Regions from separate parts of the uncultured Chloroflexus sp. genome, predicted to be linked through region 3. Evidence: riboswitches for the same ligand, from Rfam matches in the RefSeq annotation. Region 3 holds a riboswitch; each other region holds the start of a gene.

Region 1 (9,763 bases), on a different contig from region 3:
GGAACGATGCTGCAGCAGGGCCGCAGCCAACGCGCGCGTGCGCTGGGTAGGGCTGGCGATAGCATGGGTAAAGGGCAACGCGCGCAGCCGATTCGCCGCCGCTGCGTGCTGGCGCAGGCCGTACTCGGTCAGCGGGCTATCGCCACGGCCCAGATACCGGCGAGCACGGTTGGCTTCGGTTTGGCCATGGCGAACGAGCCAGACACTGGTGCGCATTGTGTCGTTAACCCCCTATCCTCTCACTATTGACGGCACGCGCATTGGCGTTGCAGAGAGATAATACGATGTATCGTTGGCTCGATCAGGGAGCCGCATTGCCGTGCGGGGTTACCCTCGACCGGCCCCCCGCCGTCGACCGCCTCCCACCCTTGCCGTATGATCACGCCGCTGTAGGAGCCACACCGCCGTGCGGCTTTCCATTGGTACATCACTATTCGTTAATTCGTTCCTCTCATTCGTTGATTCGTTGCCGCCACAACAATACCGCCGATTAACAACGCCGCCAGCGCCGCAAAGCCCAGCCATTGCCCGGCAGTGCCGGTCGCCGGCGGTGGCGTTGCGGTGGGTGCTGCCGTCGCCGCCGGCGGTGGTGTTGTGGTAGGTGCTGCCGTTGCGGTGGGTGTTGCCGTCGCCGCCGGCGGTGGCGTTGTGGTAGGTGCTGCCGTCGCTGTCGGCGCTATAGTCGCCGCTTCCGCCGCTTCACTCCGGCATACATCGGCGAGTTCCAGATGAGGCGGAACCGCCCCGCCACTGGCATCACCCGGCCCCCATGCCCACCCGTGCAGATCGCCATCGCTCACCCGCACGCTACTCGCACCGAGGTTAGAGTAGCGCCACCCACCCGCTTCGCGCCGGTAGAAGGCCCAATACACCGCCCGACCCTGCTGATCGCGAGCACAGAAACAACTGGTGGCCGGATAATCACACCCTTCGCGCCCAATTTTGCATACCGCTGCGCCAATGCTGCTTTGCTGGCTAATGACCGGCAGGCCACTACGTTCGAGCAGCTCTAATCCGCTGATCGACGGCTCACTAAACTCGACGCACGCAGTAACAACTTCGCCATTGCCAAACCGCACGACTACTCCGGCGCGGTTAACCGCCGGTTGCGCGGCAGCCACGCCAGAGAGAAGCGCGATCGCGATTAAGCCAACAAGTTGAAAAATTCGCTTCATCGCTGTATGGGCACAGCAGCGCTGTGCCCTGCAAGCTATCTTCTCATTATCCTACCTGCGTCCGCCGCAACGCTTGCCCTGCCGCCAACGCCAGCAAGCCAGCCAGCGCCAGCAGCGGCAATAGCGGCTGTGCTTCGCCAGCAGTGCGCGGCAGCGTAGTCGCCGGCGCAATCAGGCTCTGCGCTGCTGGGATCGAGGTCGTCGCCACCGGCAATGCCTTCCCGACCAGCGCCGGAATAGCCTGATAGGTCGCGAGCGCATTATCATCGGGCATCGCATTTTGATAGCGGAACGCACCGCTGCTGTTTTGGAAGGCGGCCAACGCACTGAGTGGCGTCGCGTCGCTTTGCTTCCACGCTGCGCCGCTGGGATCTTCGCCGAGGGCAATGATGGCCATCGTCACCGCTGCCGTCGAGTTAGCATCGCTGGCATTGCCAAACGGCGATGTCTGCGAGTAGGGGAAGCCGCCATCAGGGTTTTGCTGGCCGCGCAGGTAAGCCCGCGCCGCGTTCAGCGCATCAGCGGCGCGGGCCCGGCCAGCCAGCGCCATCACTGCCAACGCCGTGGTGTTCGTATCGCTACCGGTTGCCGCCGTGCCATCAAAGCTCCAGCCGCCGTCGCGCAATTGCAGCGCGATCAGCCGGTCAATCGCCGCCGCTGGCGGTTGCACACCCATTGCCTTGATCGCTAATAATGCGAGCGCATGACCGTACACATCGCTACCGTACTGACCGGTCGTTGCGTTGTACGTTGAACCAAGCTGTTGGGCTAGATTGACCCCGCCGAAGTTGAGCGGATCGCTCTGAGCGGCGACGGCGGCCAATATCAGTTTGGCCGTCGCACCGGCTGATGAGGTGCCGTAGGTGGCTGCCTGCCCGGCGAGGTAGGTCACGGCATTGGCCGACGGTTGCTGACCACCAGCTACGAAAGCGACGATCGCGTCGGCTGTGTCACCCGGCCCAAAACCGGCAAAGCTCCCGTCGGCTTGCTGTTGACTGGCGACCCATTTCAGCGCCGATTCGACCGCCGTGCCCTGCGCAGCGACCGGCAGCCAAGCGGCGATACTCAACACCGTGGCAAGGAATAGTGCAAAAACCCGGCGCATCATGCAGATCCCTTTCGTTCAACAAAACATCACAATCCAACAGATCTATTGCCCCGACAACAAAAACCCCTTCCACGGCTGTGGAAGGGTGCGAAGGCAAGAAAGAACGCCAATCTTGCGCGCGCCTCACCCCCTTTCCAGCGCGGGTGTGATAGCGAACAAGCAGGGACGGGCATTCTGGCTCGTCGCCGATGGCGACCTACAGTAGCGTGGACTGCGCCGGCCTTTGACCGGACTTCCCCCAATTAAGCCCTTCGCTTCCTCCGGGCTCCCTGCTGGCGGGGTTGCTACCCCGCAATTACTTATATTCAATTGCGGCGATAGTACCATAATTGCTACCGTGCGTCAATGGAGTAGAGCTTGGCAATCTCCCTACTACCCTCTCGCTACAAGCGGCTTGCCCGTTTGTAGGCAAGGAGTAGGGAGTCGGGATTGTCAATCTTTCCCCATCTCCCTAACTCCCTCCCCATCACCGCAATTGCGCCAGCACCTCGGCCAACACCGCAATCGCCCGCTCGTATTCAGCCAGCTCGACGTGCTCGTCGGGGGTGTGGTCAAGGCGCGAGTCGCCCGGCCCGTAGGCGACGATCGGGCATTGCCACACCGGCCCGACCACGTTCATATCGGCAGTGCCGGTTTTGTGCAAGAAGGCCGGTTGACCGCCGTGTTGGCGGATAGCACGCACAAAGGCGCTGGCCAGCGGCGTGGTGCGTGAGCTTTGGAAGGCGGGACAGGCCCCTTCAAATCCTACCTCTGCCGGGCCGGCCAGCCTGCGCACGGTCTCGGCTAACTCGTGCGGATCAATGCCGGGTGGGAGGCGCAGACCAACAGTCGCTTCTACCCATTCACTGATTCCGTCGCTGCCACTGCTCACGCGGCGCAACGAGGGGATCAACTGCTCGAACAGTCGCTCACGCCCCGCATTCACATGCTGACAATGTTGTTCAACTGCACGCCAAAAATCAACCATCTGCTCAGGTGCGGCACGCTGTTCACCAGCGCTGTGGGCAGCCGGCTGCTGATACCGGTAGTGCGTCAGCAAGCGTCCTTTATACCCCAGCGTGATCCGATCCCAACCGCTTGGCTCGCCGATCACGCAGAATGCCGGACGATACCGGTCACGGGCGGCATGTGCGCCGCGCGAACTGGCCGCCTCTTCCTCGGTTGCACCGATGATCGCCAGCCGACAGTTAAGCGTGCCGGCCAATTCGGCCCGCCGCGCCGCCCACACAAACGTTGCCAGCGGCCCTTTGGCATCAACCGCGCCTCGTCCGTACAGTTTACCATCCTCGATCCGCACCGGCACCTCGCCCGGCACAGTATCAATATGGCCGAGCAACACCACCAGCGGCCCACTTGTGCCCACATGCCCAACCGCGCTGCCCGACTCATCAACGAATGCTTCCCAGCCAAAAGCCGCCATCTGCTCGACCATCACCTGCACCGCCGCCGCTTCGTGGCCCGATAACGATGGCGTGCGCAAGAGGCGAATGAGAAATTCAACCGCTTCATGCATTATCAAACTCTCCTCAGCGATAACCTAACAGAGGTATTGTTACTCACTACTTCCTCACCCTATGGTATCATGCACGATATATTTGCCGAATCCCCACCTATACTGGAGATAATATGTCCGCATCATTCGTCTTTAACGCCGACCTACGCAGCCTTAAACAGATCCGGCGTTTCATCACTGATGCGGCCAGCAATATCGGCGCTCGCCGGGATAGTATCGACGATGTTGTGTATGCGGCTAATGAGCTGATTTCCAATGCGATTACCTACGGCTATGGCGGCCAAGCTGGCCCCATTTGGGTCGATGTCTGGAACGACGGTGATATGCTGTGTGTGCGCATTTGCGATGCCGCGCCGGCCTTCAACCCGCTCAATGTGCCGCTGCCGCGCAATCTGATCGGGCGCGGCCAGCAACGCGCCGGCGGGTTGGGGTTATTTTTGTCGCGCCATCTGCTCGATGATTTACAATATCGAGTATTGCCTCAGGGTGGAAATGAATTAATACTGGTGAAGTGGAATGCTTTTTAGCGGTAACTGGCCATGATTATCGAGAGCACTATTAGCCAGCGCGAGTTTACGCGCCATGCACTGAGCCGTTATTTTCGCCGGCCGATTTTCTACGTGTTTGCGTTTGTCGCCGCTATCTTGACCGCATTCGTGATCTACGATCCGAGCATCCCGCAAGCGCCAGCCCTGATCGGCGGCTGGATTCCGTTTCTGGTCTACGCCATCACCGGTTTTGTCCTGATCTACCGCCAGAGCCGCAACTGCGATCTACCGATTTACCAGCCAACTCGTTACGAATTGGGACGCGAGACGTTGATCGTCAGCGCACGCAGCGGGCGCAGCGAGATTCCATGGTCGAAGGTGCGCGCGTGGCGCAAGCTTGGCGGTGTTTACGAGCTGCAACTGATCAATGGGCAGGTGTTGCTCATCTCGGCCCGCGCGATTGGCCCCCGCCAAGTAGGCGCTTTCGAGCGCATGCTGCGCAACCGGATCGAGCCCAAGCCAGAGCCGGGGGTGTTCGATGAGCCAGCAGCATGAGATAGATGAGCGCTTACCGCCGTTGGCGCTTGACTCGGCCCAACCGCAGGCGATTTCTCCCACCGATCTAGCCCAGTACCTGCGGCTCGATCAGTGCCGGCGCTATCTGCGCTTGCGCCTGCACGAACGCCGGAAGGAGCTGAGTTGGCTGCCCCGCTACGGTATGTCGCTTCAGCCCCTCCCGCCGATGCTGACCATCGCTGGGCGCCAGTTTGAGCAGGAGATCGAGGCGCAGGTGCGCAAGCGGTTTCCGCAGGCGATTCACTGCGCGCAGCGCCGGCAACAGGGTGTTCCCAACTTTTTGCTGTCTAATCACAATCATATCGTTATTGACCAGTTGCGGCATCTGACGCCCAACACGACCCACGTGCTGTTTCAACCCCGCTTAGCCGCGCGCGTGTACGGCTGGGAGATGAGCGGCGATGTCGATCTGCTGTTGCTATCCTGCGATGATGCCGGCGCTTGCCATGCGATCATTATTGACACCAAAAGTTCGGCGGCAGCCAAGATCGAGCACCGCTTGCAGTTGGCCTGTTACCAACGTCTGCTCGAACAGATAACGGGCGATGCCGGCGTGACGCTGGCTTCCATCCGGCTTGGCGTGCTCTATCGCGGTGAGACACCATCACCGCAGCATACCCCTGCTGAACAGCGGCGGGTGGCCAATGAGCGCCAGCAGGCATCTGATCTCCTCGGTGTGACGATTGCTCAGCTTGAGCTGATTGCCGATCCTGCCCCTTACCTCGCCGAGATTGAGACCCTGCTCGATGGGTCGACATCGATTTTGGCGACTACCGCCACTGCGCCGTTTGCCGAGTTGCCATTTCATCTCACTGCTAAGTGCGATGGCTGCCTCTATAACGAAGTGTGTATGCGCTGGGCTGCCACCCACGATGACCTCTCACTTATCCCGTCGCTCACCGAGCCGGAGAAGGCAGCTTTACGCGCGCACGGTATTACCACCACGAACCAACTGGCTCTGCTCAAAGAGTTCGATGGCGAGCGGTTGATCACGCCGGACAGCCACCGTCCATTGATTAACCAACTGCACAGCCATCCCATATTGGCCCCGCGTCTCGATGAGTTGATTCACCGCGCCCGCGCGTTTCGCCGCTGGCGTGGCGATCGGCTCACAGCTACCGCTTATCTGCCCTACAAAGGCCATAGCTCGTTGCCTGCTGTAAGCGCCGATTTCCATCCCAACCTGATCGCCGTCTATCTTGACCCGCTTTACGACCATACGAAGGGCATGCTAGTGTTGCTCGGTGCGCTGGTGGTTGGGTATAGAAACGGTGTCCCCTCTCAGGAACGGACACTGATCAAATTACTCGACCAACCGCCGCAGTTGCCAGCCGATGAAGGGAAGTTGCTGGAAGAATGGATCAATGAACTCTTGCAGGCGATTGTTGCGGTGGCTGATGAGACTCGGCAAGCGCCTATCCATCTAATCGTGCCCGATTCGTTCAGTTTGCAAAACCTGCTCGACGGGCTGGCCCGCCACCCTCAAGTCTTTGGCTCGACCCCACTCTACGATCTGGCGGCGCAGAGCGCCGGTTTTGAAGCGCCGATGGTAACGGTGCTAATCAGCGAGCGCCGTCGGTTCCGCAACGACCCGCTCGCCTACGACTCGTTGGCGCGCTTGGCGTACATGCAGCGGTTTGATTGGGGCGAGTATCGCCGGCTCTTCTACCGGCGCGTGTTCGATGATCTCGGTAATGACAAAGATTTGGGCTGGTATACCCGACGGGTACGCTTCAACAATCAGATACCTCTTGAATATGTGTATGCAGCGTGGGATGCATTACCGCCGCCACCCGGTCACGGCAATGACGATTTGGTTGATTACCGGCGAGTCAAGCGGCAAGATGTCATCAACTTTGTCGAGAAGCGGCTACATGCCATCGCACTGCTGGTCGATCAAGTACCGCGCAATCCGCGCACAACCAAACCGGCGTTTGATCTCTCGTGCATTGTCAACTACTCACGACGGGCGCATACTTTGGCCGATGCGCTGGCCGAATTTCTGTTGCTCGAGCGGTACGTGGCGCTGGTGACATGGGGGCAGCAGCATCTGCCGCCGCCCGAACAGCGGGTACTGGCCGGTACTAGCCTGATTGTGCGCTACGAGTTGGAAGATCAAGACCCGGCCTTGCTCGAGACGCTGGCCGAAAACGAGCGCCGGCAGGCGTTGAAGGCTGAATTGACCGGTGGCCGGAAAGGGGTGCGGTTGAAGGCCGAGCAGAAAAAGCAGGTCGAGCCGCTGCCGCTGCCTGATGTGCCGCTGTGTCTGCGGATTGATCTCAGCGGTGTTGAGTGCGATCTCGCAACAACACTGCGCTTGACTAGTCTCTCGCCCGGCGATAAGGTCATTCTCGCGCCGCGCTGGAGCGTTGATGAACGGTTGCCACCCGACCAGCGCGAACCGTTCACCACCACGGTTCGCCAACTGCTCTATCAGCCACGGGCGACGCTGGTTGCGATTGAAGCAGACGGACGGGTGTTGCTGAAGCCTGAACATCGCTATAGCACAGGCGATCGACGGTTCACCTTCAACAGCAATTGGCGTTGGCCGCAAGCCGGCGAGCTGTATACGATCGAGGCCGATCCCAACGACATCTATGGCCAGCGCTGTATGGAGGTAGTGCGGGAATTGCAGAAAGGGGCAGTCAATGCGCTCTACGTGCGCTTGAACGATCCCGCCGGGGTGCGGGTCGCGTTGCCGGAAACGGCGCAAACTGGGCACGACCAGTTCGTCGCGGGGTTGCGTGTGTTGGCCGAGGCTGGTGTGTTGCACCCCTTTGATGAGCACCAGATGGATTACATTGCCAACTATGGCGATGCTCCCACCTTGCTGGTGCAAGGCCCGCCCGGCACCGGCAAGAGCTACACGTCGGCCTTTGCCCTGCTGGCCCGCATGCAAGGCTTGCTGGCTGCCGGCCAACCCTGCCGCGTATTGCTCAGTTGTAAGACGCATGCTGCCACCGATGTGCTTTTGCGCAAGATTGGCGAGGTGCAAGCAAAGCTTGCCATCGTGCGCGACCAACGCCCTGAACTGTTCGCTGCCTATTTTGATGAACGACTGCTGACCATACCCCTTTTTCGAGTTCGTCCTAGGCAGAATGCCGAACCATCGTCGGCTGTGCAGGTCATCGACAGCATCAGCCCGATCATTGATACATCGGCCTGCTTCGTCGCTGCCACACCGTTTGCAGTGGCGTCGTTGCTGCGGCGCGAGCAGTGCTACCACACCGAACCCTTTGCCGATCTGCTGCTGCTCGATGAAGCATCGCAGATGAACTTACCTGAAGCCTGTATGGCGGCATTGGGCCTCAAAGCCGAGGGGAGGCTGATTGTCGTCGGCGATCACCGGCAGATGCCGCCGATTGTGCAGCACGAATGGCGTGGTGAGCGTCGGCGCACCTTCCAAGCCTACCGCGTCTATGCCTCGCTGTTCGAGACCCTGCTCAACCTTGATCCACCGCCGCCGCTGGCGCGGTTGGTCGAGAGCTTCCGCCTGCACCGCGATCTGGCCGCGTTTCTGCGCCGCGTCATCTACGAACAAGACGGTATTCCCTACTTTTCGCGCCGTGTCACCACTCTGGCTGTCGCCCAGATTGCTGACCCTATGGTTGCTGCTGCGCTCCATCCCAACCATCCACTGGTAGTTATCGTCCACGACGAGGCGCAGAGCCAAGACAGCAACCCCTTCGAGGCGAGCCTCATTCGGCCACTGATCGAGACATTAGTTGGACAGCTTGGCCTCGATGCCGCCACCGGCATCGGTATCGTCGTGCCGCACCGCGCCCAACGGCTGACGCTGCGCGAAAAACTGCCTGAGATTATGCAGGCGCTCTTGATCGAGCACGATGGCGCGACCGTCGATACCGTCGAGCGCTTCCAAGGCGATGAACGCGACGTGATCATCGTCTCGGCCACCGAGAGCGACCCCGACTACCTGCGCGCCGCCAGCGGCTTCTTGCTCGATCCGCGCCGGCTCAATGTTGCTCTCAGCCGCGCGCGCCACAAGCTGATCTTAATCGCCGCCCGCACCGTCTTCCAGCTCTTCGCCACCGACGAAGAGATCTTTCAGCACGCGCAACTGTGGAAACGGCTGCTGCGTGACACCTGCCGCGTGCTGCTCTGGCAGGGTGAACGTGATGGTATTGCCGTCGAGGTGTGGGGGAACCTTCAGGGAGCAGGAGCAGAGGAGAGGTGAAGGTACGATGTCCCCTGCTCTCCATTCGTTCGCTGACCTATTTCTCCCAACCTTTGCCCTGAAGAGAGCGAGCGTCGTTTTCCTTCCCCCCGCTCCCCACTGGGGAGCGGGGTAGGGTGAGGGGACAATACATAACGTATGACCACAGTGTCTGGGGTTGGGTTTTAGTGGTGGGGCGCAGCACCGCTGCGCCCCTACCATATTCCTGCCCGCAACATATTTGCACAATCATCGCACTGTTTATCACAAGCAAAAAGTCATTGCAGTGGCTGATCAGCGGTGTTATGATTAGGTTAATAACTTCCTTGTCAGTGCTGCGCCGAGACTGACGCAACACAATGAAGAACGGCGAGGTCGCCATATGATCCAGAAAGAAGATGTCGTCATCCGCGTCGCCGGTGAAAGCGGCGATGGCAGCAGCGCGACTGGCGAGATGCTAGCACAAGCGGCTGCTCGCTCTGGCCTCCACGTCTTCACCTTCCGCACCACTCCGGCTGAAATAAAGGGCGGGCCGGTGATGTTTCAGGTGCGCGCTTCCAACAGCCCAGTCCGTTCGATGGGTGATGCGGTTGATGTGCTGTTCGCCTTTAACCGCGAAGCGTGGGATCTCCACCACGCCGATATGGCCCCCAATGCCGTTTTACTCTACGATCCCGAAGAGCTTGACCTCCCTGCCGAGTTTACCGGCATCGCGTACCCGGCCCCAAT
Region 2 (9,763 bases), on a different contig from region 3:
ACGATCACCCCGTCTAGCCCGCATGCAACGGCGCTACCATCACTGGCAAGCGCCGCATGGTTGAGCGTTGCAGCGACCCGCACTACCCCGCTGATCGTCCGGCCATCGGCGGCAATCCTAATCAACGCGCCAGACCCGCCCCCCGGCACGATCGTCTCGGGCGCGCCAGTCAGCGCCGGCACATTCCCAGCCAGCACCAGTTCACCGGTAGGCGTAAAGCCGGCCGCAACCAGCGTATCGTCCTGCCTACTGCCCAGATAACCAGCCACCGTAGGCGGCGGAGCTTGCACCCACGGCACCCACACTGTCACCGGGTTGGCTTGGGCTTGGACGGAAGCGAGCGCAACGACGAACAGTAGGTAGATAATGATCGGAAAGAGACGCATCACAAACACCGTATGTTCTGACGAGAGTACGGCAGGCGATCACGCTGCCGGATCCTACCCCAAGCAATGTGCCCAGTCTGGAGTGCGGCAGTGAGACTGCCGCATCCTCCATACGTTATCACACCGCGCTGACCAGTGACGCTCACCGCCCTGTCTGAAACTGCCACGTATAGCTAAACGGTTGCCCATCGTAGCTACCGGCTACCGTCACCTCAATCGTAGCCGATGCCGGTAACGGTTGGGCAGGCATAATCGCGATCCCCTTATGGCCAGCCGGCAAATCGGTCGAAACCGTATGCGGCAATGCCGTACCGCCCACAACTCGCAGATCGGTTGCAGTGACCGTTGGCGTACTGCCGAAATAACGCCAGTGCAGTGTAATTGGGTAGATGGCCGCTGGCACACCCTGTTGGTTCACCCCCGGATAATACACCGGCCAGCCGGTATAATTGATTCCTTCGTCGAAAGACGACAACACATCGAGCGCTGCCGCGCTCCGCCCACCATCGGCTACTGAGTAGAAACCAAAGCCGGTGCGCTGGAGGGTTGGATAGAGCATCCAGAGGCGATGACCGACCGATTCCATCCAGCTATCAATCGCAGCGGCCGGTTGCCACGAGAAGCCCCACCCTATCCACACATTCCCCTTCTGCGCGCAGATTTGCCCGGCCGGCGAGGCATACGGCAGCGCAGGGTTCTGATCATGGGTCAGATGATTATTTTCAGCCACATAGCGGGCGTGTTGCCAACAGTTATCGCTGAGCACTGCCTCTTCCTGCACCGGCGCCAAGCCGGCAAACGCCCGGTAGGCATTCAGCCGATCCAGCCAATAGGCAGGCAACGCCGGCGGAGGCGCAAAGGCCTCGCGGCCAAGCAAGCCCAACAACACCACATCTGGCCCAAGCTGCGAATGCAACTCAAACCGCGCCCGCTCGAACCACTGTGTAAGCACCGTATCACCCGACGCATTGGTCTCCATACGTGGTTCAGTCAACGGCAACCCAAAGAGCGCCAAGCTTTCCGCCTCGCTGAACCCGCGCCTACCGTCAAACTCAAGACCGTGCGCCTGCCAATAGTGCAAAAACGCATCACAAACGAGATGCTGGGTCTCGGCGAAATAACGACAACCGGCTTGTTGCGTCACCGGCGCTTTCGGTTCGCTTTGCCACGGCATCCCCCGCCGTTGCAACAAATCATCACCCAACCGGCCGAGTAGCACATCATAAGGCCGCGCTAATTCGGGATGCAGTTCAAAGCGATTGCGCTCGAAGAGTTGCACGAGCCGCGCACGCCCTTCGACCTCTTGCGTCAGGGCAGGCGAAATCGGGAAACCAAATACCGGTAACCCGCCATTTTGCTGCCAGTACTCAGCAAATCGGCCTGTAATGCAATCTGGCACTTCGGCGAAGCAGATGCGGTATTGGGCCTGCACAGGTTGCGCAGGCAACAATGAGCAGAGCATGATGACGCCAATCACTGTGAAGCCCAACCATCGCCACATATCGGTATGCTCCTATCATGCGCATTGCCGGCAGGTTATGTTGGCTATTGTACCAACCGTGTATTGGCATAACTAGCCTGACTTTGGTATGATGAAAGTACCGTGATGACGCCCTCACCTGCTGTCATCGCTGTAGCCAGCCGCACTGGGCGGTTTGGCTAGGATGGACTGATAAGGAGGGAACCAATGACTCAGACCACGGAATTTGCCACCCGGATCGATTTGCCGCTCGAGCGGCGGCGGTCGCTGATCACGATGCTCAACCAGCAACTGGCTGATACGTTTGATCTGATGAGCCAAGCCAAGCAGGCCCACTGGAATGTCAAAGGGCCGCATTTCATGGAGCTGCACGAGCTGTTTGATGAGTTGGCCGGGCGGCTGAACGGGTTCGTTGATGCATTGGCCGAACGGGTCACGGCCCTTGGCGGTATGGCAATGGGTACGGCGCGCCTCGCCGCTGCAGCGTCGCGCTTGCCCGAATACCCCACCGACATCACCGACGGCATGGCCCATGTTGCAGCTTTGGCCGATCGCTTTGCCGCCTACGGCAAGACGACGCGCCAAGCGATTGATTTCGCCGCCGAGATGGGTGATCAGGCAACCGCTGATCTGATGACCGAGATCGCCCGCATCATCGACAAGGATCTCTGGTTCCTCGAAGCCCATTTGCAGGGATAGTGCCGTGAGTCTTCGCATTGCCCGCGCCGCGGCGCTGATCGGCGTCGCGGCGTTGATCTGCGCCGCCTGCGCTGCACCGGTGCCTGCGCCAACCCCAGCGCCCACGGCGACCGCAGCGCCAACTGTGCCCCCAGCGCCCACGGCGACCGCAATGCCTACCGCAACGCCAATCCCCACGGCTACCCCGGCGGCGCGCCAATTGACGATCTGGGTCGCCGAGCCGGCTGACGCCCAAGCGGCGATTGCCGCCGAATTACAACCGGCAGCGCAAGCAAGTGATATTCAATTAACCATCATTCCTCGCGACCCCGACGGGCTGTTGCTCAGTCTCGCCACCGATCGCCTGCTCGGCCTGCCGCCGCCTGACCTGATCTGGGCCGATCAAGAGGCGTTGGTTGGCTTGTTGGCTGATAACGCGCTTGCGCCGCTTAGCATCGAGCTGCCGGCTGACCTCTTGCCCGGCCTGCGCACGATTGCTAGCAGCGATAATATGCTCTGGGGAGCGCCAGTCATGGCGCAAGATATGCTGCTACTCCTCTACCAGCTCGACCGTACTCCCCCGGCGACGGCAGTCGATCTCGTAGCAGCGTCACGAGCGGCGCGTACACCAGAGCGGGCCGGTCTAGTGCAGGGTTGGGGGGCGGCGCGCTGGCTAGCGCCGTGGTTCTACGCTGCTGGCGGCGCATTTACCACCCCCGACGGCGCTGAGCCAACGCTCGACACGCCGGCAATGACGGATGCGATCACGTTGTTGCGCGATCTGTACCAAGCGGCGCCGCGCAACGGCGACAGTTATGCCCGTGGCCAACGGCTGCTGGCGCAAGGGTTTGCGGCGTATGCGATCGATGGTGATTGGGCATGGCCCACCTACCGCGCTATCAGCGACACCTTCCAGATCGGGATCGCGCCGTTGCCGGCGTTCAACGGCAATCCAGCCCGACCGCTGATCGGCGGCAGCCTGTTCATGCGTCACCGCGACGGACAGGCCACGCAAGCGGATGTAGTGGCGATCGTTCATATACTCTACCGACCAGATGTGCAACTGCGGCTGAGTGCAGCACTGGGCCGGTTACCGGCCCGCCGCGAATTACTGGCCGATTCCAGCATCCAAACCGACCCCGCCCGCGCCGCCGCTGCGACGCAGGCCGCCACCGCTCCCGGCCTGCCGCCCACCCCGGCAGCGCGCTGTGCTATCTTTGGCGTCGAATCGTACCTGTACAGCGCCACTACCGGCGATCCGCCCCTTAAAGATGCGCCAGCACGTATGCAACGCGAGGCGTTGGCCTGCTTGCGCCAGTTTGCGCAACCCTAACCTGTGCAGCAGCGTCATAGTAAAGAGGGTGCGGCAGTTGCACTGCCCCACTCCCCACCAGAGACGGTCAGATTGTTCGATCCAATTCTAACGACGAAGCGCTATCTTCTTGCGCAAACGATCGTTTATTGCGTATTGGCTCAGAAAGGGGGCGCTATGCACTGCCCACACTGCAATACCACTCTACCCGATGACGCCCGCTTCTGCATCGAATGTGGCACAGCGGTGCGTGTGGCGACGGGTGAAACGGTGCAACTGCCGAGCAGCGATGCCACAACCATTACCTGCCCGCACTGCCACTTTGTCAATCCGCGCCACGCCCGTTTCTGCGTCTTCTGCGGCGAACCGATGCAGGGAAGTGGGCAAGCGCGCACCGTAGCGGCTCCTCAACCCAAGCCGGCGCGCGGCAAGCATGAACTAGGCATCACCTTATTGCTGATCGGGGCGGCTTTATTGATCCCGATCATCTTCCGGTTGCCGCCCATGATCTGGCCAAACATTCTGATGGTGCTAGGCATTACCCAACTCATCTTTCACTTCCAGCGCGGCTCCATCGCTGCTGGGATGCGCAACGCAATCTGGCTGTTTGGGTTGGGAGTGCTGTTCCTCATGCCACGCCTCTTTTTCCCCGGCTTGCTCTTGCTGGTGGGTTTGACCTTGCTGATGGAAAGTTGGCGGTGGAAAGGGAAGGCGCCGTGACGCTTTGGGCGTAGGACACGGATTGACTTCATCCGTGTCCTACACCGTATGATCCTCGCAACACCAGCGACATCCAGACCCGCAGCGGCAGACTCTCATCATCCCGCGCCTGAATGGTAGCGATAAGTTGCTGGATTGAATTGAGATTGCCGCACACCCACGGACGGTCGAATCAGTGATGCAGTTGGCTGCGCCCGTCGCCCAAGATATAGGCATAGACCAAGCAGTGTGACCAACCGGCAGTGGGCTGGATGAACGAATGCTCGCCCTCTTCGGCGTGGATGCCGGCCCGCGTTAGATACCACCAGCGTAAGCTATCGCCTGTTTCACGCGAAAGCGCACGCGCCGCCGAGTCGTTGGTCTGCTCGCGCACGTACCGACCGATCTCCGGCTGGTACTGTCGGTGTAGGGTGTGATCACGCAGCCTACTTGCAGGGCATTGACCGTCGTGCTTACCGCTTGGGTATCGGAAGTTGTAGACGATGTGGCGGGCAGGGTAAAGCAACCTGTACCACTGCTGCCTCGCAAAACACGGCGCCGGCCACTCTTAGCCGGCGCGCTAGCAAGAGATCGCAAGCGGAACGTTACGCCTTCAACTTTTCCAACTCGGCAACCTACAGCTCCAGATACCCACACGATGAGAAAGAGTACGACTTGATGTCAGAACTTTGAGTGACGTGCCCAGACCGATCCTCTCAGCCAGTATATCGCCCTTTTTGACCACCTTCAGCAACGGGCTGAGGATCCTAACGCTGCCTCAATCGTTCGGTATGGCATTTGGGGCATTGCGTAGTGGCCCTCCTCATCCCTATCGCAAGCTCGCCGGTGCAGCGTCCATGATAGCAAAGCGCCGCTCTGTCACTGCCCGGCAAGTGCCGCCGGATCTAGCGACGGCACAGGAACCGGCTTCCCATCATCGCCAATCGCGACCAAGACACATTCGGCTTGGCAAGCTAGCACTCGCTCCTCGTGATCCATCGGCTCCCACCACATCTCCACTGAAATGTGCATCGAGCTGCGCCCGGTGCGGACAAGACGCGCAATCAATTCGACGATCGATCCCTCACGCACCGGGTGGCGAAAGTTAACTTCGCTCAGGTGAACCGTCACCACTTTGCGCCGGCACCAGCGGGTGGCGCAGACAAAAGCGGCTTGATCTATCCACGCTACCGCTTGCCCGCCGAAGAGCGTGCCATAGTGATTGGTGTCGGCGGGGAAAATGGGAAAGACCATGCGTGTTTCGACGTGATGTGACTTAGGCATAACACTGCTCCGTCAATCGAGTTGGGGGTAAGAGCGTTGCCAGACGTTCGACCAGATCGACCATACGCGGCGTGGGGCGAATACTGAGCGGGCGGGCATCAAGCGCGTAAACCCGCCGATCACGGATAGCCGGGATCGCGCGCGCCTCGCACGGCAGTTTGGCGGTCTGCCAATACCGCTCGGTGGCTTGGGCCGTATGCCCGGCCAACAGTAACACGATCACATCGGGTTGCGCAGCTTGTATCTGTTTCCAGCTCACCGGAACCGAATGCCCATCCACCCGGCTCAACAACTCATTCCCGCCGGCCAACCGCACAATCTCCGCTGCCCACTGACCAGCGGTAAACGGCGGGTCGAGCCACTCCAGCGCCACCACTTTCGGACGCGGACGGCCAGCGCTGGCCATCTGCACCCGCGCTAACTGCATCTGCATCTGGTCGCACAACCGCCGGCCCCGTTCAGGATAACCTACCGCTTCCGCGATGACCATCACATCGTGAGAGAGGTCATCGAGATCAGGCATCGCCAACGAGACGATCTGGCTATCAGCCGGCAAACGCTGCCGCAGCGAGCATACCTCGTCAAACGAAGGCAAACCAAGATCGCACAGGTCTTGAGTGATGATCAGATCAGGCGCGAGCGTGATAAGCGCAGCTTCATCAAGTGAAAAGAGATTCTCACCCCGGCGTAGGCGCGTCGCCAACACCCAATCGAGTTCTGCCACCGAGAGGCTAGCAGGGATCGCCGAGCGGGTCACACGTGGTAATCCGGTGACAACCTCGGCAGGAAAATCGCACAGATGGGAAACGCCAACCAAGAGATCGGCCAAACCGAGACGGCAGATTATCTCGGTTGCCGGCGGCATCAATGACACAATGCGCATACTCTTCATTCCTCTCGCCATTGGTGAAGGCACATTATCAAGTTATTGAGGTCAGCTACGTCGAGTTGAATGGTTGCAAAGCCGACAATTCACAACTAAATCCGGCCCAGCGCACATAGCGCAACTTGCGGCGCGAAAACCGGTCGAAACCGATCTGGCGCATCCGCTCATCCATTGACGTCTTGGCCCAACGCTCGTAATCGGTGCTGAGACCGCGCGATAGCAAGGCGAGGTGCAAGATACGCGCCCGATCATGAGCGATGCGCTCGATATAGCTCAGTGCTAGACATGGCGACTGGTTCACCAGCTCGACAAAATCACGGCAGTAGCCGGCAAGCCGCTGCTCGATCGTATGCAATTCATCACAAATATCGCGCACATCACACTGCAACATTGGCCCGCTCCTTTCCTGCCTACGCCAACAGCAGGCACAGCGCTCACGACAAACAAACCAACAACCTCCCAGCACGAGCGATTAAGGGAGATAAGAGTCAGTGCAGCTTCGCGCTACAAGCAAAAACCCCGATCTCCTTCCAGAGATCGGGGCAACATGATCTGGGTCAACGCGAGAGCGCGTTCAAGGCGCGCGGGGCATGTCCGTCCTCCTTAGCTCGAGAAGGGCTGAACAGACACATCGCGGCAGGCGTCCTGGCTTCCGGCCAATCCTGACCGGTTACAGTTGCGGCACAGCGCTGGACTTGCACCAGCTTCCACCTTTACGCCCTAGCATCCGGGCTAACGGGTCACCGCGACGGTATTTGGTTGGCAACGTACACGATTATAGATACATAGTATAGCGCACTCGTTCTCAGTCTGCTCATCATCAGCGTGAACACCTGACCACACCGCGTAAAAAAGGATAACTAGGGGGATTATAACCTGCTCGCAACAATCCCCACCGACAGAGTGCGTCATGCAGAAACACAACTCTATTGCATAACGAACATCATTACGGAGTGCGGTAGTAAAACTACCACACTCTCTGAACATCACTATCTCTTATCCATACTGCGATCATACTCCCACATCGCCAAATCAACCTCTTGCACCAGCCACCCCAACTCAGCCGCCAGACGTTTAACCGCTCAGGTGGCGTTTGTAATCAGCCATCGAGAACGTTCGCTTCTCTTCACCAAAGATTTGCCGCCAGCCGCGAAAATCAATCACCGCAGATTGTTCTGAAAACACCAACGCTAATATCGTCGAATCCACGGGTATACCGACACCACCCAAGCTGCTCAAGATGCCTAACCATAACTCAACTTCATAGTCCTGAAGACTGATAACGCTGCGCCGGTTACTATCCCGATCACAGTGACAACGCTGCGCGAAGGCGATTCAATAGGAGGAACATCCTTGCCAAATTCCTCAATAGATGCCGGTATGACGCATCAGTTGGGCAAACTAGCCGCCTGCCGCTACGAACAGGCGCTGAATGGCGCTGTCGAGCAGCGCCCGCCAGTACAGGTCTTCACATCGTTCGTTGCTCGATCATACGTTCTGAGAGAGGAGGTTCGCTATGCGTCATCCAGTGGTATGCTCAGCTCTGCTGTTGATCACGCTCGTCCTCGCCGCGTTCGCCGTGCCATCTACATTGCCCATCCGCGTACCACGCGCGACAGCAGCGACATTCAACGAACCGCCGGCGCCGCAGGGGATCGAATTTACCCAAGTGGTTGCAGGCAATGATCATACCTGCGGGCTAGCGGATAGCGCTATGGTCATTGCCGGGGTTGGAACCACTACGGCCAACTTGGCGACGGCAAGACGGCCCCCTCCCACCAGTAAGGCCATCGCGGTGGATAGTGTGCATACTTGCACACTGCTGACTGACGGCACCGTCCGCTGCTAGGACTGCAACAACTCCGGCCAACTCGGCGACGGCGCTGCCGATTACCGTCCGTTCCCGATGCGAGTGGTGGAACCGGACGGGAGCAAGGCGCCGCAGCCGCAGATCTTCATTCCGATGATTGTGAAGCTTGGGTCGTAACTCACGAACGGCGTCCAGCAACACCATCACACTATGGCAAGTGGCTGAGCGATACTGATCCGTGTGCATCTGTTCCCAATTGTGAAAATATGTATCCCATTCAGCCAAATTAGGATACGAATTCGTATAGGTGCTACGGATTTTCACCGATCCGTACACATCCGTCCAACCCGTGGCAATCTATAGTCTATTCAAAACACCTGCCCACAGCCTACGGTTACGGGCGCAGCAGCTCGCCCCGCTCCCACGCTTGCAGGTACGCAAACGGCGGGATCTCGCCGCGCCGCACGGCCCAGTCGTCCGGCGTTGTCGGGCGTGAGATGCCAAAATGCAGGTGCGGCGGGGTGCCACGCGCATTGCCGCTGTTACCGGTGTATCCCAAGACCTGCCCCGCCTCGACCCGCACCCCCGGCTCGATCCCTTCAGCAACCGCCGACAAATGTGAGCCGTAGTAGCGCCAGCCGTCATCACCGATGATCGCGACTGCCAAGCCGCCGCGATGCTCAGGCTGGTTCGTGGCCGGATTCCAGCGATCGACTCGGTTGACAAAATCGACGATGCCGCTCGTTGGGGCTACAAATTCACTCCCAACCGGGCAAAAGATGTCGGTCGCCGGATAGTCGTGATGGTAAGGGCTATACTCAATCCGTTCGCCGCGCACCGGGAAGACGTATGTGAGCGTGACCGGCGTGGCAGTCGGTGGTACCGGCGTCGGCTCTAACGTGGATGTTAGGGTCGGCAGGGATGTCGGGCTAGGTCGCGGGGTGCGGGTTGGCGGGAACGGCGTCGGGCTAGACATCACTATCGCCACTGTCGCCACTGGAAGAGACTGCTGGCTTACCGAGACAGCAGTCTTGCCGCATCCAGCCAGCACGAGCGTACATGCCGCCAACACCCAGCACAGTATAGCATGCACGTTCACCGCACCACTCCTAACACTTCCACCTCGCTGATCGGCGTAAAATCGCGCCCATCGGCCAGCGCTGGAGGCAAACTCTCCAAAATCACGATCCGGATACCATCAGTCGCAATGTTGTTTACCGGGATCGCT
Region 3 (9,763 bases):
GCAAATCGCCGACCATATAGCCAGACTCGCGCAAGGCGGCAAACAGGCGCATCAGCGAGGCCGGTGCATCAAGGCCGACCGCATTGCCGATCCGCTGCGCTTTGGCGTTACTGTTAGTCAAGATGACCGCGATCCGCTTCTGCGCATTCGGGATGCACCGCAATTGCGTCAACCGCCAGACCATGCCGGCCAGCCGTTCGATCCGCTCTTGATCGGGCAATGAGCGCGCCGCCGACTCGCCCGCTTGGGCTTTAAACGCCACCGGTATGCCAATGATTCGGCCATCAAGTTCAGGCAAGGCCACATTCATCGCCGTATCGAGCGGCCCCAACCCGCGCCCGTCGCGCTGCCATACCTCGCGACTGGTACTGCTGATCAACGCCTGCACGACCGGCACATCGAGTTGCGCAAATGGATGCGGATCACTATCGCCAAGCGCAAAGCTGAGCGTCGAGACGATCACATCAACCGGCCCGGCTTGGCGCAACAGATCGAGCGCCACCGGCAGGCCCGCCGTATTCACCTCTTTGAGCGAATGGGTGTAGACTGCGCGCACGCGCAAGCCGTGCGCTTGCAAGCCAGCGATCAGCGCATCGACAAAGGCGGTATTGCCGCTGAGCAAATGGGCGCGGTAGAAGAGTAGGCCGGCTACCGGCGCGTCATCAGCCGCCAGCGCCGGTTGGGCCACCTTGCCGCGCCGACGTAGTTTGGGTGGGGTGTAGATACCGTGGAGCGGCAATTCGACCGGCGGATCGTAGCCCCACCCGCTCGCCAACAGGTAATCGCTCAGACACTGCAAGCCGTTGGCAAGATTGGCCGCGCCGCCAGCCTGAAAATAGGCGCTCGCCAGCATCGCCAACGGCACGCCAACTGTCGAACGTGCCATCAGATCAGGGTCAACCTGCTCGACTGCCGGCACACAGAGTAGGAAGCCGCCCGTCGCCGCCGCCCATTGTTGCAGCCGTTCGAGACCATAGGCGAATGCTGCCGGACTGTGCAGGCGCGCTACCACGATCGCAGCCGCAGGCAGATACTGTTCGAGCAAGCGGTCAATCGCCGCCGGTTCGGCCAACCGGCCCACGTGCGCCATCCGCACCGGCGCAAAGCCGTCGGGCAACAGGTCGAGCGCCTGCTCGAGCGCGAGCAAGTCAGTATCGGCTTGGCTCAGCACGAGAATGCCATCACCAACCACTGCCGGTAGTCGTTCGGCGATCGTGGTCGGCGCACTCACGCCATCCCAGCTAAAGCCGTTGAACAGGTGCGGCGCCAATGCCGACGGTGGCGGCAGCGGATGATCGGCTGCCAGTAGCTCCTCAATAAAATCGTACAGAATCGGGATAAGCGCCGGATCGTTCAGCGAATGAAACCAGTATGGCCGCCCATCCATCAGCAAAAGGGCCACATTCGCCAGTGGGCATGGCCCAAGACAACCGCCTTGGCTCAGATGCACCCGATTGCGCAGCCGCCGCCGCTCCCATTCGCGATGGTACAGATCAGTAGGTACCGGCGCAAAGCCGCGCTCGGTGTGGCCACAGCAGCAGCCGGTCGCACAGATGATCAGCATCCCGCGCCGGGCACCGGCATTGACCATCCGCCCATCGAGGCGCTGCACCATATTGCGTTTGAGCGATTCGACCATGGTTCCTCGCTGCTAGTGCCAAATTTACCGCCAAGAACGCAAAGGACGCGGAGGGGCGCTTCATTGGTCACACGCACAACCGAACTTGCTATTCAACTTCCTCAACCTCTGCGCTCTCCGCTTCCCCCTGCGGTAAAAAACTACCTCAGCAGTCAATGCTCGCAAACCCTCAATACTCAATCCCCGGCTGAGCGCGAATACCCTGATCACGGAACGGATGCTTTATTTCCTGCATTTCGGTGACCAGATCGGCATACTCAATCAACTCCGGCGGCGCATAGCGGCCAGTAATGATCAGATGAAGCATCGGCGGCTTATGCACCTTCAGCCACTCCACCACCTCAGTGGCCGGCACCCAGCCGTAGTGCATCACATAAGTAAACTCATCGAGCAAAAAGACATCGAAGTCGCCGCTGGCAATCTGCTGCTTGGCCAACTCCCAACCGTGCAACGCCCGCGCCTGCGTCTCATCGAGATTGCGGCTCGTCCACGTAAAGCCATCACCGAGCGGCGTCAGGGTAATCCCCATGCGCTCAAGCGCGCGCAACTCACCAAACTTAGCCTGTTCGTGTTTGATAAACTGCACACCACCGACACGCATATTGCGCCCCCACGCACGCAGCAGAATACCGAGGGCAGCAGTAGTTTTGCCTTTTCCATTGCCCGTATTGACGATCACCAACCCTTTAGGCTGATGACTAGCCCGCACTGCCTTGCGGCGCGCTTCAGCTTCAGGCGATGAACCCGGCTCAGTTGGTGTTGTGGGTGTATCTTCCATACGTTGCGCCTTTACAACTAAAACAAGAACCCCAGCCACTTGCACTGGCCGGGGTTATGAAACGATGACGCGCAGGTATGCGCCTCCCGTTCATCCTCCTTGGCACGAGAAGGGCTGAACGAACCATTACATCGCGGCAGGCGTCCTGGCTTCCGACCGATAACGGCCGGTTACAGTTGCGGCACAGCGCTGGACTTGCACCAGCTTCCACCTTTACGCCCTAGCATCCGGGCTAGCGGGACACCGCGATGGGTATGGAATTGCGTATGTGCAATAATGCGTCAATTATAACACAGAATCGCTGATGCACTATCAAGCGCAATGCTGCGCAAGCTAGTCTCACTTCAAAAACAGATGGTACGCCGGATTATCGCTCTGCTCTTGGTACGGATAGCCTAACCGACTCAGCGAAGCGTAAAACCGGTCGAGGTCAGCATCAGGCACCTGAATCCCCGCCAGCACCCGGCCATGGGCGCTGCCGTGATTGCGGTAGTGGAACAGACTAATATTCCACGACGCATCGAGTGACTCGAGAAACTGGAGCAACGCCCCCGGACGTTCAGGAAACTCGAACGAAAAGAGCCGTTCATCGGTCGCTTCTGGCGCGCGCCCACCAACCATGTGGCGCAGATGAATAATTGCCAGCTCATCATTGGTCAGATCGAGCACTGTGTAGCCGGCATTCCGCAACCGCTCGGCCAACTCGTGACGCTGACGCGCATCGGTCAGTTGCACACCAACAAACACGTTCGCATCGGGACGAGGTGCATAACGATAGTTGAACTCGGTAATGTTGTGCGGCCCAATGGTACGACAAAACTGCTTAAACGAACCGGGGCGTTCGGGGATAGTGACGGCAAAGAGGGCTTCGCGTCGTTCGCCAATCTCGGCCCGCTCGGCGACATGGCGCAGGCGGTCGAAATTCATATTTGCGCCACAGGTCAACGCCACTGCCGGCAGATCGGTGCCGTACTCGGCAATGTACCGCTTCAGACCGGCGACTGCCAACGCCCCCGCCGGTTCCATAATCGCGCGCGTATCTTCAAACACATCCTTAATCGCGGCGCAGACCTCATCGGTCGTCACGCGGACAAAATCATCAACGTAGCGTTGCACAATCGCAAAGGTATGCTCGCCGACACGCCGCACCGCCACGCCATCGACAAAGATGCCGACCTGATCGAGCGTCACCCGATAGCCAGCCCGCACGCTCTGATACATCGCATCGGAGTCGTCCGGCTCAACGGCAATAATTTCGATATTGGGGTTAATACTCTTGAGAAAGATCGCAATACCGGCGATCAAGCCGCCGCCCCCCACCGGCACAAAGACCCGGTAGCGTTCGGACCGCATCTGCTGCGAAATCTCAAGCCCAATCGTTCCCTGCCCGGCGATCACCAGCGGATCGTCATAGGGATGGATGAACGTCAGACCTAATTCCTTCTGCAAACGATAGGCATGGGCCTCGGCGTCACTGTAACTATCGCCGTAGAGCACCACCTCGGCGTTGCGGCGGCGGCACGCCGCAACCTTTATTTCAGGCGTGGTCACTGGCATCACGATGAGGGTGCGAATGCCCAGTTGCTGACCAGAATAGGCCACGCCTTGGGCATGATTCCCGGCAGAAGCGGTAATCACACCGCGCGCCTTCTCGTCGGGACTCAGATGCGCCATCCGATTATAAGCACCGCGCAGCTTAAACGAAAAGATTGGCAACAGATCTTCGCGCTTAAAGAAAATCTGCGCCCCCAGCCGCGCGCTGAGCAGCGGCGCCGGTTGCAGAGGCGTTTCTTGCACCACATCGTAGACCCGGCTGGTCAGAATCCGTTGCACATAGGTAAAATCAGGGTTCGGCATATGTAGAAAGCTCCTGTGCGCCGCAGACACGGTTGCGCCCTCGCTGCTTGGCCAGATAGAGCGCCCGATCGGCATCAGCAATGAGGGAAGACGGATCAGGATGAGAAACGGCTTGAAAGGTCGCAACACCGATGCTGAGCGTTAGCGTAATCTGTTGCTCATCAACTAGAAACGGCGTAGCCATCACCGTCTGGCACAAGCGTTCAGCCGCTAACAACGCCGCATGATACGGTGTTTCCGGTAAGATCAAACCAAACTCTTCGCCGCCATAACGCGCTAGGATATCGGTATCACGCAGTTGTTGCCGGCACCGGCGCGCCAATTCGCGCAAAATATGATCACCGGCCAGATGGCCGTAGGTATCGTTCACCTGCTTAAAATGATCAATATCAATCATCGCAATACTGACCGGGGTATGATACCGGCGCGAACGATCGATTTCGTGTTGTAAATGTTGCAGAAAATGGCGCCGGTTCACCAACTCGGTAAGCGTATCGGTCATCGCCAGCGTCTGCATATGGGCAAAGCGCAGAGCATTGTACAGCGCAACCGCCACCGTCGCCGCTAGCATCTCGAGTGCGCTCAAATCAGACATGGTATAGGCATCGAGGTGATCGTGCCACGCCAGCAATGCGCCAATAATCCGATCACCAACCACGAGCGGCGTCGCCAAGAGTGATTGATGATCCAGATCGCCTTCGATCTCAAGCGCGGGTTGCATCGCCGGTTCAGGCAGCGCGTGCGCCCCTGACAGCCGCAGCGAGACGCCGAAACGAAGCACGTAGCCAGCAATACCTTGCGTAAGCGGCAGTTGCAACCTTGGTTGGCGGCCAGCCGTCGTTACCAGATAGACATACTCGACCATCTGCTGGTCATTCAACAGCGCAATGGTAAAACCAGCATGGGAGATTAACCGGTTGACAGCGCGATGGATTGCCTGATAGAGTTGTTCGAGATCCAGCGTAGCACCAATCTCAATACTGGCTTGATAGAGGGTGTAGCGTTCATCGGCATTGCGAATGGCGCGCTGGTATAGGCGGGCGCTTTGCAAGGCAATCGCAGTCTGGTGGGCGATAGCTTGCAAGAGATCGCGATCGCTCTCGTGAAAGGGCTTGTTACGGAAACGATACACCGCCAAGATACCCAACGGCGTCTTGCCATGGATAATCGGTGTCGCCAGCAGCGAAGAAACCCCAATACGCACTAATTCCGGCAATGCCATTGGATGATTGGCGTAGTCTGGAATGAGGATCGACTTCCCATTCTCGATCATCTGCCACATCAACCCGCGCCGCGGCTCTTTAAAGGGCGTCACCAGATCAACCGGCAGATTCACGAGATGGCCAGACAACAACCGATCGTGATCCGGATCGTACACCGGCAGCGCGCCAGCATCAGCATCGAGGAGATCCATTGCAAAACGCACCACATGTTCCAGCACATGGTTCATCTCAAGTTTGCTGGACAGGGTGAGCGCCATTTCACCGAGCCGGTGATCAACCAGCGGCTCTGGCGCCGGTTGCCGGAACGTGATCAGCAGACCGAACGGTACTCCCGGCGCTTGCCACAAAAACTGGCGTTGTAGCGCATATTGCAACCCGTTTAGAAAGACATCCGCGCCATCGGCAGCCTGAACAAGATCAGGCAGCAACGGCTCAACATACGAAAGGAGTGGCAGCATCGCCTCACTTACAGCGAGCATCTGGCAGTTGGGCGACAAAAGGATAAATAGTTCAGATGTACCAGACAGATCAACCTTCATACCCGCCCACCGGCAGCGAGACTACGCCAAGATATCAGTCGCGACGCTGATCACGCGCTCAATGTGCGCCCGTTCGATACCATAGTGAGTGACAGCGCGGATGCTCGTATTGCTCATGCTTCCCATCAAGATGCCGTATGCACGCAGCGCCGCCAAAAATGCGTCTACGCTCAGGCGTGGATGAAAAAAGGTGAAGCGCACAATGTTGGTTTGCACTTTGCTGAGATCAATCTGGACTCCCGGCAACTCGGCCAGACCAGCGGCGAGCAACCGCGCATTGGCATGATCTTCTGCCAACCGATCTACCATCTCGGTGAGGGCCACGATGCCCGCCGCAGCAATCACACCCGCCTGCCGCATTCCGCCGCCGAGCATCTTGCGCACGCGGCGCACGCGGGCAATCACATCGGCTGGGCCGGCCACCAGCGAGCCAACTGGCGCGGCCAACCCTTTCGAAAGGCAAAACATCACTGTATCGACATGCGCCGTCAGCTCGGTGACCGGTACGCCCAACGCTACCGCCGCATTAAAGATACGCGCACCATCGAGATGCACCGGCAGGCCATGCGCGCGGGCCAGCGTATGCACCTGCGCCAGATACTCCGGCGCCAGCACCACGCCGCCACGGCGGTTATTGGTGTTTTCTAAACAGATGACGCCGGGCGGGGCAAAGTGATTATCGTCAATCGTAGTAGCCGCCTCATCCAACACTGCTAAATCGATCGTGCCATCATCCGCGGTCGGAAGCGGATGGTACACCAACCCGCCCAAGGCGCTGGCGCCGCCGGCTTCATAATGGTAGATATGGCTCTCGTTGCCAAGGATCACCCGCTGGCCGCGTTGGCAATAGGCCAACAGCGCCGCCAGATTGCCCATCGTCCCGCTGGTAACCAGCACTGCCGCCTCTTTGCCAACCCGCTCAGCAGCTAAACGCTCTAGCGCATTGACTGTCGGATCCTCGCCGTACACATCGTCACCCAGTGCTGCATTGGCCATCGCTGACCGCATCGCTGGGCTAGGCAGCGTCACCGTATCGCTGCGCAGATCGATCCGATCATCCGGCGCATCGGCAACAGGCAAAACATAGCCTTGCATATAAGAAGGTATCCTCCATGGCACATCATTTACATAGCATTGCCTCATTATATCACGCGGCTCGCCGATAAGTTCGGTAAAACAACACCGGTCGCACTGCACTGTACGCAATGGAATTGATAGGCTGAATCGTGCCGCGCACCGCCTTGGCCGACACAGCCGTGTGCGGCTAGGTAGTGGTGATTTCACAACTCATGTAAAAAATTGCCCCGGATATGCACCGTGACATGTTATTTCCTAGCGAATAATACCGCATTATAACGCTCAATTCGCCATTTTTAACCAAACGCAAAGATTTTGCACAAAGATTGTCTATATTCCATGTTGTTGACTCTCATGCTACAATTTGCTTGAACGTTCGTAGTTTTGATTCCGTACTACAATTCTCGTCTGATATTGCGTTCACCTTTATTCATTCGGCACGCGGTCATTCTTTGTGAACGTAGTTCCAAGTTTGGACTACCTGCGAGCTAGAGGAGAACGACGTGCTAGAGATCTCACAGCACAAAGCTCAACTGCGCGACTACTTCAACGGTTTGGGCTTTGAACGCTGGTCAGCCATCTACGGCAACGCTCCGCTGTCCCTCGTCCGGCAAAGTATTCGCGAAGGCCACAACCGCATGCTGGCGGTTGCCGATGCGTGGCTTGCCGATCAACCGCCCCCAACCACGGCGCTTGATGTCGGTTGCGGCGTTGGTCTGTTCAGTCTCATGTTAGCCCGCCGTGGCTACCGAGTGCGCGCCGCCGATATTGCGCCGCAAATGGTTGCTGCTACCCAGCAGGCCGCCGCCGAAGCCGGCTTGGCAGATCGCATTGAGTGCATCGAAGCCGATATCGAGTCACTACGCGAACCGGCGCAGGTGGTGGCTTGTTTCGATGTCTTGATTCATTACCCACAACCGGCCTTCGGCCAACTCTGCACCCATCTCGCTAACCTCACCGAGCAGACTTTGCTGCTAACATACGCACCATACAGCTCGTTGCTCGCTACCCTGCACCGGATCGGCGGCTGGTTCCCGCACAGCCAACGCCGCACTGAGATTCAGATGATTCGCGACCAAGAGGTCGTTAGCATTCTGACCCGCGCCGGATTGCGCGTGCGCCGCGTCCATCCGATCCGCAGCCGGTTCTATCACGTTACGTTGATCGAGGCCAATCGGGTCTAGTTTCATAAGGTTGTAGTTCAGAAACGCGACTACAGGAGCGAGACATGCGACGATTGCTAGCATTGGTGGCCCTTGGCGCAGCGGCGTTCGCGCTGCACAAGTGGTATAACCGCGAGGTGTTGCTCGAGGGGGAGGGGTTTGTTCGCTTGCAGAGCGAGCACGAGCATTTCCATTTCCACGTCGATCTGCCGCCCGGTATGGAGATTCAGCCCGGCGATACGCTCGAAATTATGCATTTGCCGCCGACTGAAGATGGTCGCACCAACGGTGAGATCTGCTACCGCAGCCCGATCCGGCTGTATAAGGCAAGCTGGCTGCGCCGCTTTCTGACCAAGAAGAGTAGCCTCGTCGAGATCAACGAGCTGGTCGAGCATCCGTAAGGTTGGGGTTGGGCGCAACGCCCGTAGTAAGGAAATTTCGACAGATCGCAAAGGAGCGGAGCATGTTTTGGATCAATCCGTTGATGATGGAAATGCCCGGTGAGTTTAGCCGTACCACTCGCCACGCCCTCAAAGAAGCTATTCTCTCGCCTCGCTTTTACACCACCGATTTTAAGGCTATTGATAAGCTAGAAATCGACCGTAATGGCATGCGCGACGAGTTCGATTGGATTCGCGACGAGTTTGCCTACGACTACAACCGTACCCACTTCCGCCGCACCGATGAGTTTTTGCAGAACTTTGATGATATGCCCGAGCGCGATGCGTTTATTGACTTTCTCGAGCGCTCATGCACCGCCGAGTTCAGCGGTTGTCTGCTCTATGCCGAGATGGTCAAGCATCTGCACGATCCGACCATGCGGGCAATTTTCAAGTATATGAGCCGCGATGAGGGTCGCCACGCCGGCTTCCTCAACCGCACGATGGCCGACTTGAATGTCGCTCTCGATCTGACCGTCTTGCAGAAGCGCAAGAAGTATACCTACTTCCAGCCGAAGTTTATCTTCTACTCGGTGTACCTCTCGGAGAAGATCGGCTATTCGCGCTATATCACTATCTATCGCCATCTGGAAAAGAATCCGCAATACTGCATTCACCCGATCTTCAAGTGGTTTGAGCAGTGGTGTAACGATGAGTATCGCCACGGCGAGTTCTTCGCTATGCTGATGCGCTCGCAGCCTGAGATGCTCGAAGGGGCGAACCGGCGCTGGATCCGCTTCTTCTTGCTCGCGGTCTATGCGACGATGTACCTCAACGATGCCCGCCGGGCTAATTTCTACGCCGCGCTGGGTCTGAATTGGCGCGACTACGACCAGAAGGTGATCCGGCTGTGTAATGATATTTCGACCCAAGTCTATCCTGAGACGATGAATCTTGATGATCCGCGCTTCTTTGGCTACATGGATAAGCTGGTCGAGTATGACCGCAAGCTGCGCGAACTGGAGGGACGCAACGATCCGGTGGCATTGGCTCAGTCGGCTCGCCTCAAGGCGGCGATTGCGCTGCGCCTGCTGGCGATTTATCGCC

The links. A riboswitch is a leader RNA that binds a small molecule or an ion and turns the genes downstream of it on or off. The one in region 3 is predicted to bind cobalamin.
Region 1: another riboswitch for cobalamin. It lies ahead of Q1A00_RS13690 (prenyltransferase/squalene oxidase repeat-containing protein); the one in region 3 lies ahead of cobO (cob(I)yrinic acid a,c-diamide adenosyltransferase).
Region 2: another riboswitch for cobalamin. It lies ahead of Q1A00_RS09120 (hypothetical protein); the one in region 3 lies ahead of cobO (cob(I)yrinic acid a,c-diamide adenosyltransferase).

Annotation. Positions count from the first base shown of each region.
Region 1 is NZ_CALLJH010000039.1:75,317-85,079, reverse strand. Features, by position in the region: gene Q1A00_RS13700 (histidine phosphatase family protein) at 1-216, opposite strand, end outside; gene Q1A00_RS13695 (hypothetical protein) at 438-1,175, opposite strand; gene Q1A00_RS13690 (prenyltransferase/squalene oxidase repeat-containing protein) at 1,222-2,283, opposite strand; cobalamin riboswitch at 2,429-2,570, opposite strand; gene Q1A00_RS13685 ([LysW]-lysine hydrolase) at 2,750-3,796, opposite strand; gene Q1A00_RS13680 (ATP-binding protein) at 3,910-4,323, shown strand; gene Q1A00_RS13675 (YcxB family protein) at 4,336-4,839, shown strand; gene Q1A00_RS13670 (bifunctional RecB family nuclease/DEAD/DEAH box helicase) at 4,823-9,055, shown strand; gene Q1A00_RS13665 (2-oxoacid:acceptor oxidoreductase subunit alpha) at 9,417-9,763, shown strand, end outside.
Region 2 is NZ_CALLJH010000024.1:1,611-11,373, reverse strand. Features, by position in the region: gene Q1A00_RS09160 (hypothetical protein) at 1-386, opposite strand, end outside; gene Q1A00_RS09155 (CAP domain-containing protein) at 529-1,887, opposite strand; gene dps (DNA starvation/stationary phase protection protein Dps) at 2,074-2,565, shown strand; gene Q1A00_RS09145 (extracellular solute-binding protein) at 2,570-3,877, shown strand; gene Q1A00_RS09140 (zinc ribbon domain-containing protein) at 4,034-4,576, shown strand; gene Q1A00_RS09135 (hypothetical protein) at 4,749-4,949, opposite strand; gene Q1A00_RS09130 (acyl-CoA thioesterase) at 5,435-5,839, opposite strand; gene Q1A00_RS09125 (ABC transporter substrate-binding protein) at 5,832-6,722, opposite strand; gene Q1A00_RS09120 (hypothetical protein) at 6,778-7,116, opposite strand; cobalamin riboswitch at 7,343-7,488, opposite strand; gene Q1A00_RS09115 (hypothetical protein) at 8,242-8,574, shown strand; gene Q1A00_RS09110 (M23 family metallopeptidase) at 8,930-9,634, opposite strand; gene Q1A00_RS09105 (hypothetical protein) at 9,631-9,763, opposite strand, start outside.
Region 3 is NZ_CALLJH010000007.1:45,016-54,778, reverse strand. Features, by position in the region: gene cobN (cobaltochelatase subunit CobN) at 1-1,639, opposite strand, end outside; gene cobO (cob(I)yrinic acid a,c-diamide adenosyltransferase) at 1,809-2,417, opposite strand; cobalamin riboswitch at 2,535-2,680, opposite strand; gene ilvA (threonine ammonia-lyase, biosynthetic) at 2,757-4,274, opposite strand; gene Q1A00_RS03375 (sensor domain-containing diguanylate cyclase) at 4,261-6,036, opposite strand; gene ltaE (low-specificity L-threonine aldolase) at 6,058-7,131, opposite strand; gene bchM (magnesium protoporphyrin IX methyltransferase) at 7,617-8,297, shown strand; gene Q1A00_RS03360 (hypothetical protein) at 8,342-8,677, shown strand; gene acsF (magnesium-protoporphyrin IX monomethyl ester (oxidative) cyclase) at 8,740-9,763, shown strand, end outside.